One region of the Vibrio bathopelagicus genome, then DNA from elsewhere that is predicted to be linked to it. Evidence: predicted binding sites of a transcription regulator. Region 1 holds the regulator's gene; each other region holds the start of a gene.

Evidence for each region. Region 1 encodes MetJ, which represses methionine synthesis genes. Its sites were predicted from a motif close to TTAGACNTNTANANGTCTAA; they were not measured.
Region 2: the regulator MetJ is predicted to act here: its motif matches at 1,974-1,993, upstream of metA (homoserine O-acetyltransferase MetA).
Region 3: the regulator MetJ is predicted to act here: its motif matches at 1,732-1,751, upstream of metE (5-methyltetrahydropteroyltriglutamate--homocysteine S-methyltransferase).

Annotation. Positions count from the first base shown of each region.
Region 1 covers NZ_CP062500.1:3,349,668-3,352,950, reverse strand. The annotation lists gene rpmE (50S ribosomal protein L31) at 1-215, shown strand, start outside; gene IHV80_RS15020 (malic enzyme-like NAD(P)-binding protein) at 549-1,838, shown strand; gene metJ (met regulon transcriptional regulator MetJ) at 2,033-2,353, opposite strand; gene IHV80_RS15010 (O-succinylhomoserine (thiol)-lyase) at 2,562-3,283, shown strand, end outside.
Region 2 covers NZ_CP062500.1:2,065,879-2,069,161, reverse strand. The annotation lists gene pilW (type IV pilus biogenesis/stability protein PilW) at 76-822, opposite strand; gene metA (homoserine O-acetyltransferase MetA) at 1,009-1,950, opposite strand; gene IHV80_RS09075 (AAA family ATPase) at 2,224-2,592, shown strand; gene IHV80_RS09070 (DUF3859 domain-containing protein) at 2,687-3,109, shown strand.
Region 3 covers NZ_CP062500.1:2,325,870-2,329,152, reverse strand. The annotation lists gene IHV80_RS10275 (hypothetical protein) at 1-239, shown strand, start outside; gene IHV80_RS10270 (DUF4250 domain-containing protein) at 372-572, shown strand; gene IHV80_RS10265 (LysR substrate-binding domain-containing protein) at 749-1,660, opposite strand; gene metE (5-methyltetrahydropteroyltriglutamate--homocysteine S-methyltransferase) at 1,940-3,283, shown strand, end outside.

The DNA of each region.
Region 1 (3,283 bases):
AAGTCGGTATCCACCCAGAATACAAAGCAGTAACAGCAACTTGTTCTTGCGGCAACACATTCGAATTCAACTCTACTCTAGGTAAAGATGGTATTCACCTAGACGTATGTGACAAATGTCACCCATTCTACACTGGTAAGCAACGTATCGTAGATACAGGCGGCCGTGTAGATCGCTTTAACAAGCGTTTCGGTGCTCTTTCTAGCAAGAAGTAATTCTCGCTATTTAGACATGAAAAAGGACACTTCGGTGTCCTTTTTTGTTGCCTGTAATTTGAGGAAACACTAATTTTTATAACGCTCTCCGTTTATCTCGACGATAGGCTGTCGACTTGAGTTTGGCTTCATTACTTTCCCCTTTATCACTCTTCCTAGAAATCCGCTTGAAAGTTCAACAAGCGATAGCAATTTCAACTGCTCACTGGTCTTATTAGTAGTGAAATCTCGTTTTTTAATGAGACAGAGGCTTTAACTACCTAGGAACTTTGAAGTACATCTATTAACATGAACAAGATCCCCCAAATAATAATATCCTAGGAACCTACACCTATGTCTGAAGACAGCCGCCAAGACCAATCCTCTCAAGAATTATCGCCTCAAGAACGATTCCGTCAGCAAGCTCTTGATTATCATGAGTTCCCAATTCCAGGCAAAATTGCCGTAGCACTGACGAAGCCTGCAAACTCTGCAGAAGATCTAGCACTTGCTTACAGCCCTGGCGTGGCTGAGCCTGTTCGCGAGATCGCACAGAACGTTGATAACGTCTATAAATACACAGGTAAGGGCAACATGGTTGCTGTTATCTCTAACGGTACTGCGATTCTTGGCCTAGGTAACCTTGGCCCTATTGCTTCTAAACCTGTAATGGAAGGTAAAGCGCTACTGTTTAAGCGTTTTGCTGGTTTAGATTCTATCGATATTGAAGTAAAACACCGCACAATCGATGAGTTCGTTGATACGGTTGCGAATATCGCAGATACATTCGGTGGTATTAACCTAGAAGACATCAAAGCACCAGATTGTTTTGAGATTGAACGTCGCCTGATTGAGCGTTGTGATGTACCTGTATTCCACGATGACCAACACGGTACTGCGATTGTAACGGCAGCGGGTATGCTGAATGCGATTGAGCTTCAAGGTAAAAAACTGGAAGAGTGTAAGATCGTTTGTTTAGGTGCTGGCGCAGCGGCTGTAGCATGTATGGAGCTACTGATTAAGTGTGGCGCTCAGCGTGAGAAAATCTACATGCTTGACCGTAAAGGTGTGATCCACACTCGTCGTGATGACCTAAACGAATACAAAGAGCTGTTCGCAAATAACACGGACAAGCGCACGCTTGAAGATGTTATCGAAGGCGCTGACCTGTTCTTGGGCGTATCGGGTCCTAACCTGTTACCAGCAGAAGCACTAACGCTGATGGCTGATAAGCCCGTTGTGTTTGCATGTTCAAACCCAGATCCAGAGATCAAGCCTGAGCTTGCTCATGAAGTTCGTTCTGACCTTATTATGGGTACTGGCCGTAGTGATTATCCTAACCAAGTAAACAACGTACTTTGTTTCCCATTCATTTTCCGTGGTGCGCTCGATGTGCGTGCGAGCGAAATCAATGACGAAATGAAATTGGCTGCTGTTAAAGCGATTCGTGAACTTGCGAAAGAAGAAGTTCCGGCTGAAGTACTGGCTGCTGCGGGTGAAACTGCACTGGAGTTTGGTAAAGGTTACATCATTCCTAAGCCAATGGATCCACGTCTACTTCCTCGCGTAGCAAAAGCAGTAGCGGAAGCGGCGGTTGAGTCTGGCGTTGCTCGTATTGAGATGCCTGCTAACTATATGGCATAGACACTGGATGGCGTAGCCGCTTGTGATTGCGGCTTCGCGATTGAGTGAAAAAGAATAATAAAAAACCGACCCATTAGGAGTCGGTTTTTTTATGTCTATCATTCACTGCGCAGTTATAGAGGACGTAGTGGTTGATGTTACAAATAGGGTTCAGTTATCGCGAATCAATATTGAAGGCAGTGACTGAGTTATTGTTATTCTTCGTCAAATGCTTCGAACTCGATACCCATCTCTGTCATCAGTTTTTTCACTTCAGTAGGAATATCGTCTGGACGGTCTTTACGAAGGTCTTCATCCGTTGGTAGTGGTTGGCCTGTGTACGCATGTAGAAAGGCTTCGCACAGTAGCTCACTGTTTGTTGCATGGCGTAGGTTATTAATCTGGCGGCGAGTGCGCTCGTCAGTAAGAACCTTTAACACTTTTAGAGGGATAGAAACTGTAATTTTCTTTACTTGTTCGCTTTTCTTTCCATGCTCAGCATATGGGCTTATGTATTCACCATTCCAGTCGGCCATTGCGTACCTTCATCACTTTAGTTGTTAGAATAAATTAATAGTGGTGATTTTAGCGGGATTTACTGCCATAAGCAAAGACATATGGACGTCTAGAAGTGTTGACGTCTCACGTTTATGAAAGTAAAGTGAATAACATATATCTAACACAGCCGCAAAATGCCGACAAGCAGCTGTGATTCTCAGACGCAAAACTTGTAAGGAAGCACCTATGAGCAGCCGGAAGCCAGCAACCATCGCAGTACGTACTGGTATCGAGTCAGACACGCAACACCATGCCGTTGTCCCACCAATTTATCTTTCGACTAACTATGGGTTTCCCGCTTTTGGTGAAGTGCCAAAGTATGACTATACCCGCTCTGGTAACCCAAACCGTGGTTTATTAGAAACGGCACTGTTTGAGCTTGAGTCTGGTAAAGGCGCGGTTGTTACTAACTGTGGTACTTCGGCGCTTAACTTATGGGTTTCTGCTTTCTTAGGTGGCGATGATCTTATTATCGCACCACACGATTGCTACGGCGGCACTTACCGTCTGTTTAACACACGCTCACTTAAAGGTGACTTCAAAGTTCTGTTTGTTGATCAATCGGATCAAGCCGCGCTGGATGCCGCGATCGCGCTTAAGCCAAAGTTGATCTTAATTGAAACGCCATCGAATCCATTAGTTCGTGTGGTTGATATTGCAGAAACTTGCCGCAAAGCGAAAGAAGTGGGTGCTCTGGTTGCTGTCGATAACACGTTTTTGACGCCTGTGTTCCAAAAGCCTTTAGAGCTGGGTGCTGATTTTGTTATTCATTCAACCACTAAATACATCAACGGACACTCGGATGTTATTGGTGGCGTTGTGGTGACGAAAACTGAAGAGCACGCTGAAGAACTAGCATGGTGGGGCAACTGTATTGGTGCAACCGGCACACCATTTGATAGCTACAT
Region 2 (3,283 bases), 1.3 Mb from region 1:
CCAAAATTAAAAACGGGTTTGCTGATACTTTCAGCAAGCCCGTTTTTTATTTAATCATCTAAAGCCTAAGCTGGTTTAAGCAGAAAGCAGCTCGTCTAATTCACTTTGGTACTTCTGCTGTAATGCGCTGTTGCCGGCTTTCTTTTCTAGTTCGACTAAGATCTGAAGTGAGGGGACTTGATAGCCATAACGCTGGTGGAATTTAAACAGACGCAGCCGGGCATCATTATAATCCTCAGCACTGACTTCTATTTTTGATAACTGAAGAATTGATTTTACGCGGTTTGGATCGTGGTCAATCGCTCTCGTGAAGTAGTATCGTGCTTGGTCTACTTCGCCCGCTTTAAATGCACAAAAAGCCGCGTTTTCATAACTGGCAGACACTAAATAATAGTAAGGCTGATCAATAGCTTGGTTGAAGTATTTATCGGCTTGCTCGTATTCCCCTTGTTTACATAAAAAAGTGCCGTAATTATTGAGCACGTTGCCATTTTTTGAATCCAAGCGCAGAGCTTTTTGATAAGTCACTCTGGCTTCATCAATTTCTCCCACTTGTTCAAAGTAGTGAGCCATAGACAGGCGTGCGCGATAGTAACTTGGTGCATGTCTAACGGCGAGTTCAAGATTTTCTCGCGCTCTTACCATGTTACCTTGCCCCATATACCCCAAGCCTAACTCAATTCGAGATTCAGACATCGCAATCGGATCACTTTCTATTTTAGGTGGTCCTTCAGTTACAGAAACGCAGCCAACCGTTGAGATTGAGGCGAGTAGTGCGAGATTTGATAATAGCGGATATGAAAACAACGACTTGGCAGGCATGTGCGGCTCCTTATGAACACAGACACATCATATGAAATCGCAGTCGTCGAAGTGGTAAATCTATTATGGAATGCGAGTCACACACCATAAAAAAGCCGCGCTCAATTCGGTGTTTTATCAACAACCTACTGAACACGGCTTTACTGAACTTTTTCTGAATAACCAAATACCTAAATGGCTTTTCGTTTAATCGTCTTTAGTGAAGTTGTCTTCGCTGAAGTGATCCAAGTCGTAAGGCGTTTGCTGGTAAACACAGTAGTTTAGCCAGTTGGAGAACAGCAAGTGCCCATGACTTCGCCAGCTCGCGATGGGTTTGTTGTCTGGATTATTGTTCGGGTAGTAATTGATTGGAATCACTGGCTCCATACCTTCCCCTAAATCACGAACGTACTCACCGTGTAGTGTATGCGCATCGTATTCTGGATGACCAGTAACAAACACGTTGCGCTTATCTTTGGTGGCCGCTAAGTACACACCCGCGACGTCAGATGTCGCAAGAATATCCAGCTCTGTATGGTCGGCTAAGTATTCTGGTGAGAAATCAGCATAACGTGAGTGGGGGGCTAAAAACGTATCGTCAAAGCCACGTAAAAGAGGGTGATATGGGTTATGTATTTCGTGATTATAAACACCAGATAGCTTCTCTTTACGAGTACGTTTTGGTAAATCATACAGTAGTTTCAAACCTGCCTGAGCAGCCCAGCACACATACAGAGTCGAGGTAACGTGCTTGTTTGCCCATTCCATGATGGTTTTTAGATGATCCCAGTAGATCACATCTTCAAATTGAACCAAACCAAGCGGCGCACCTGTGATGATCAATCCATCGAAGTTACGATTTTTGACCATTTCAAATTGACGGTAGAAGTTGTCAAGGTGTTCGGTTGGTGTGTTTTTGCTTGGTCGGTCATCTATGCGCAGCAGCTCTACATCCACTTGCAGTGGGCTGTTCGATAGTAGGCGTAAGAATTGAGTTTCAGTTTCAATCTTCTTTGGCATTAGGTTGAGGATCAAGACTCGAAGCGGACGAATTTCCTGTGTCGATGCTCTTGATAGCGGCATTACAAAGATGTTTTCTTCACGAAGAACATCAGATGCTGGCAATTGGTCTGGAATGCGAATAGGCAAAGCTTTCTCCCTAAGCTAGATATTTAGACGTCTATACTTCTAAATCTATAGTAGTTTGATACGCTTGTCGATATACAAAGTGGATAGATGTAAATTATTTGTGTTTTTTATCAGAAGCAAGGTACAGGTTTTTAGGGGCTTGGTGTTTGTTGTTCACACATTCAGCTTGGGGGAACTGATTGATTCAAGTATGTAGGATTAGAGGAGTTATCGGAGCAACTCGTTAGTATTTAAGATAAACTTACGTTTTCGAATTAGCCTGTAAAGTGACAGATGAAGTTAATACTCATTCGAGGGTTGCCTGGCTCGGGCAAATCAACAAAAGCAAAGACCTACGATGCATTACATGTCGAAGCGGATATGTATTACGTGAATGAACAAGGTGAGTACTGTTTTGATCCTAGACAGTTGCAGCAAGCGCATGAGTGGTGTCAGAACACAACGGAAAACGGTCTAAAGCAAGGGCTAGATGTCGTGGTGTCGAATACCTTTATCAAGCCGTGGGAAATGAAGGCTTATCGCCAACTTGCACTCAAATACAAAGCAGATTTGGTTATAGAAGTCTGCCGTGAGCAATATGGCAGCGTTCACGATATCGAACCATCGGTGATTAAGCGTATGGCGAAAGATTGGCAAGAATAGCCCTGTGCTTTTTTGTTAACGAGTATCTGGCTAACGAATCAAACACAACGACCAATACTTAAACTCATAGAATAACTCCAAGGTAAAGATTGAAATGGCAAAGCGCTCTGTTGTGGTCGACATGACCTCTTATGGTATCTACTCCACATGGGATTCAAAATCCAAAGACCTACCAAAAATCCAAGAGTTCACCACGATTGTCGACGCAGAAATTGACGTCGAGTTTGGTTACATTCTGAATATTAAAAAGGCCAAAGGTGAAAAGATCCGTTACTGCATCTACCACCCAGATATCACCACAGACAAAGGTGAGGTCTTAGAACCCTTCGATGGTGAAGAGTATGTAGGTAACAACGATTGGGATTTCTACTTAGGTGACACTATCTGGGCGCCAGTCTCGAACAAACTCGGTAAATGGCGCATGACGGTCGAGCTAAAAGGAAACATCATTGCCGACAAAACATTCGACTTAGTTGGTAAAGACGAAAGTCAGTTCTGGAAGCGTAGGGGATTTTAGTTAATTAGCGTGGGAGTGCCTTAAGAACAACATTATCGGCTTTTGCGAGCGTAATTTTAACTCGCTAAAATTCAAACGTTTATCTCTCAATAATATCAATAAGCTAATTTAACTTTACTCAATAGGGCGTGCTCTAGATACTCACTCAGCTTCATAATGTTTAGGCTGTTTAAA
Region 3 (3,283 bases), 1.0 Mb from region 1:
TATTAAGTGGCATGCTGGTGGTGTTGGTGACCGTGATTAACGTTTATTCACTGTCGGAAGCGCAATTAGAACCTGTTATTTCAACCTTGTTGTTTAGCTTTGCTTTGCTTATCTCTTCTATCGTGGTTTGGTGTTGGCATTTACTGTTTGTCAAAACACCTGAGAAGCTGCAGTTAACGATAGCATTGCTGATGTTATTAGCGTCAGTGATTGGCTTAACACCGGTTTGGGCGTTGTAAGAGGCAGTCGAGTTCTCGAAACTTTTCGTTGATAAAATCCGTTGTAGCGAAAGAAGTGTGATCTGTTTTTAAGCATGCGGCTAGTAAGCGTTCTAAACTTAATTCTAATCGCGTGTTCGTTAGGAGTTCAGGATGGATTTAAGCAACGTCAAAGGTTTCGATAGCATTATCTTGCTCGGAATCGTCAACGAAAAACTTCGTTTGGAATGTGATAGCTTTGAAGAGCTGGTCAGCATGTATGAAATGGATATAGAAAGTGTCGTCGGTAAGTTGGATATGCTTGGCTATCAATACGATCCATTGACCAATCAGTTCAAGTCTTATCCAAGATAAACATCGATTGGCGCGTCATTGTTCGTGTTCAAACAAGTATCGTCCACTAATCGTTGATACTGAATTGATACTGAGAAAAAAGTCACAGATTATCTGTGACTTTTTTGTTTCTGCCGATTGCTTTTGTCTTGCATCTAACGTCGAGCACAGGCTTATTTAACCCACCATAAATATCGTTAAACGACTTCAATGCCATCTAGGTGGCTCTTACTTTGCTGCCTTGCCGTGCTAAAGAAAGCCTGCAGATAACGTTTGTCTTTCTCAGAGTTTCTCACTGCTGCAAATAGTCGTCTTGAAAGCCCTTTGCCCAATGGCTTACTGGCGATTAACCCTTGTCTCGAAAATTCACTGATCGCCCAATTTGGCAATGCCGCAACACCTAAACCAGCCGATACCATTTGCACCAACATCAATGTGTTGTCTGCCTGTTTCCATTTCTTCGGCTCTACGCCTGCGGGTTGCAAAAAGTGCTTCACAACATCAAGACGCTGTTTTTGAACTGGGTAAGAGAGCATCGTGATATCACTAAGATCTTGTGGTTCGATGCTTTGCTTGTCTGCCAAAGGTGAGTTAATAGCGGTGATTAAACGCATTTCGAAATCAAAGAGCGGTTCGTAATGGACCTCTGAACGCGGTTGAATGTCCGAGGTGATCACTAAGTCCAATTCCCCAGCCATCAAAGCAGGTAAAGGTTCAAAACCAAAGCCTGATGAGAAATCGAGCGTCACACTTGGCCAAGCAATTTGGTACTCCTTCAAAGCAGGCATTAACCATTGGAAGCATGAGTGACATTCGATCGCCATGTGTAAACGACCATTCACATCCTCTTTCAGGCTCGCCAGTTCGTTCTCTGCTTTAGCAATTCTTGGTTGTATCTCATCTGCGAGCTTAAGCAAGATCTCACCCTCAGAGGTGAATTTTACGGGCCTAGTTTTACGCAGGAAAAGCTGACCACCAATACGAGCCTCAAGGTCTTTCAATTGGTGAGAAAGCGCCGACTGAGTCAGATGAAGAGAAGTCGCAGTGGCAGTAAGCGAGCCGCTATCTCTCAAGGTGGTCAATGTTCGAAGGTGTTTAAGCTCTATCATGAGTATTCCTCATATTCCCTAAGCCAATTCAATATTTCTTAATAATCACCCTACGGTGTTTTTGATCTTTTGTAAACGTCTAGATGTCCAGATGGATTTAAACTGTTCATCTTTAGATGATTCAAGATGAATATTATTAATAAACAAGATGAATATTTGGACGTTGTCCATAGATCGAATTAAGGCGATAGTTTAGCCATCCAGACGCCTTTGTGAGGAAGTGAAATCATCAAAGGCCGTCTGACTGGAAATTAAAATTATCGAATAAGGAAAAGACTCATGACGACAACAACGCATATTCTTGGCTACCCACGTATTGGCGAAAAAAGAGAACTGAAATTCACGCTCGAGAAATACTGGCGCGGTGAGATTGACCAATCAGAACTTAAGCAGCTCGGCAGCGAGCTAAGGAATCGTAACTGGAATGTACAAGCCGACGCGAATCTAAGCTTTGCAACTGCGGGTGACTTCGCATGGTACGACCATGTTCTGACAACTACTCTACTTCTAGGCCACGTTCCAAAGCGTCATGCTGGTGGTTCCGACGGTGAAAAAGCCTTTCCAGATTTAGATACCTTGTTCCGCGTTGGTCGTGGTCAATCTCAAACACAATCAACCTGCTGTGGTAGTCAACATGGTTTGGAAAATGGATCAAAAGACAGCTCGGCAGCGTCTGACATGACCAAGTGGTTCAACACTAACTACCACTATATTGTTCCTGAATTCAGTAAAGACGACTCGTTCGAAGTGAGCTGGCCACAGCTGTTTGACGAAGTGAACGAAGCGATAAAAGCAGGACACAAAGTTAAGCCTGTACTTCTCGGCCCGCTGTCTTACTTGTACCTAGGCAAAGAAGTGGAAGAGGGCTTTGACCGCTTAACTTTGTTGCCTCGCCTTCTTACTGCCTACCAAGCAATTTTGGCTAAACTTTCCAAGTTAGGTGTTGAGTGGGTGCAAATCGATGAGCCTATCCTTTCTCTGGAACTTGAAAAGCGTTGGGCTGATTCATTCAAGTTGGCTTATCAAGTGATTCAAGGCGATGTAAAACTGCTGCTTACGACTTACTTTGATTCGGTGACTGACACGTTAGATAAAATCATAGAACTGCCCGTCAATGGTTTACACATCGACTTGGCTGCAGCACCGCAGCAACTTGATGAAGTGGTAAACAAGTTACCGAAAGACTGGGTGTTGTCTGCAGGTGTCATCAACGGACGCAATGTTTGGCGAGCAGACTTGGCTACTCAGCTAGAGAAATTACAACCAGTGAAAGAGAAGTTAGGAGACAAGCTGTGGGTGGCAAGCTCATGTTCGCTGCTGCACAGCCCGGTTGACTTAGAGTTAGAAGATTCACTTAGCGAAGAAGTGAAAAGCTGGTTTGCTTTCGCGAAACAGAAAGTGACCGAGGTGAGCTTATTGGGTGCGGCGCTAGACGGCGATCAAAATGCTATTTTAGCGTGTGAGACTTATAGCCAACCGATTGTTGCCCGCAAGAGCGCGACTCACGTAAACAAGCCTCAGGTACAAGAGCGCCTTAATACCATCACTAAAGCGTTAGCTGAGCGAAGTGCGCCTTATGCAGAACGTGCGGCGCATCAGTCTGAAGTTCTCGGTCTACCGTTG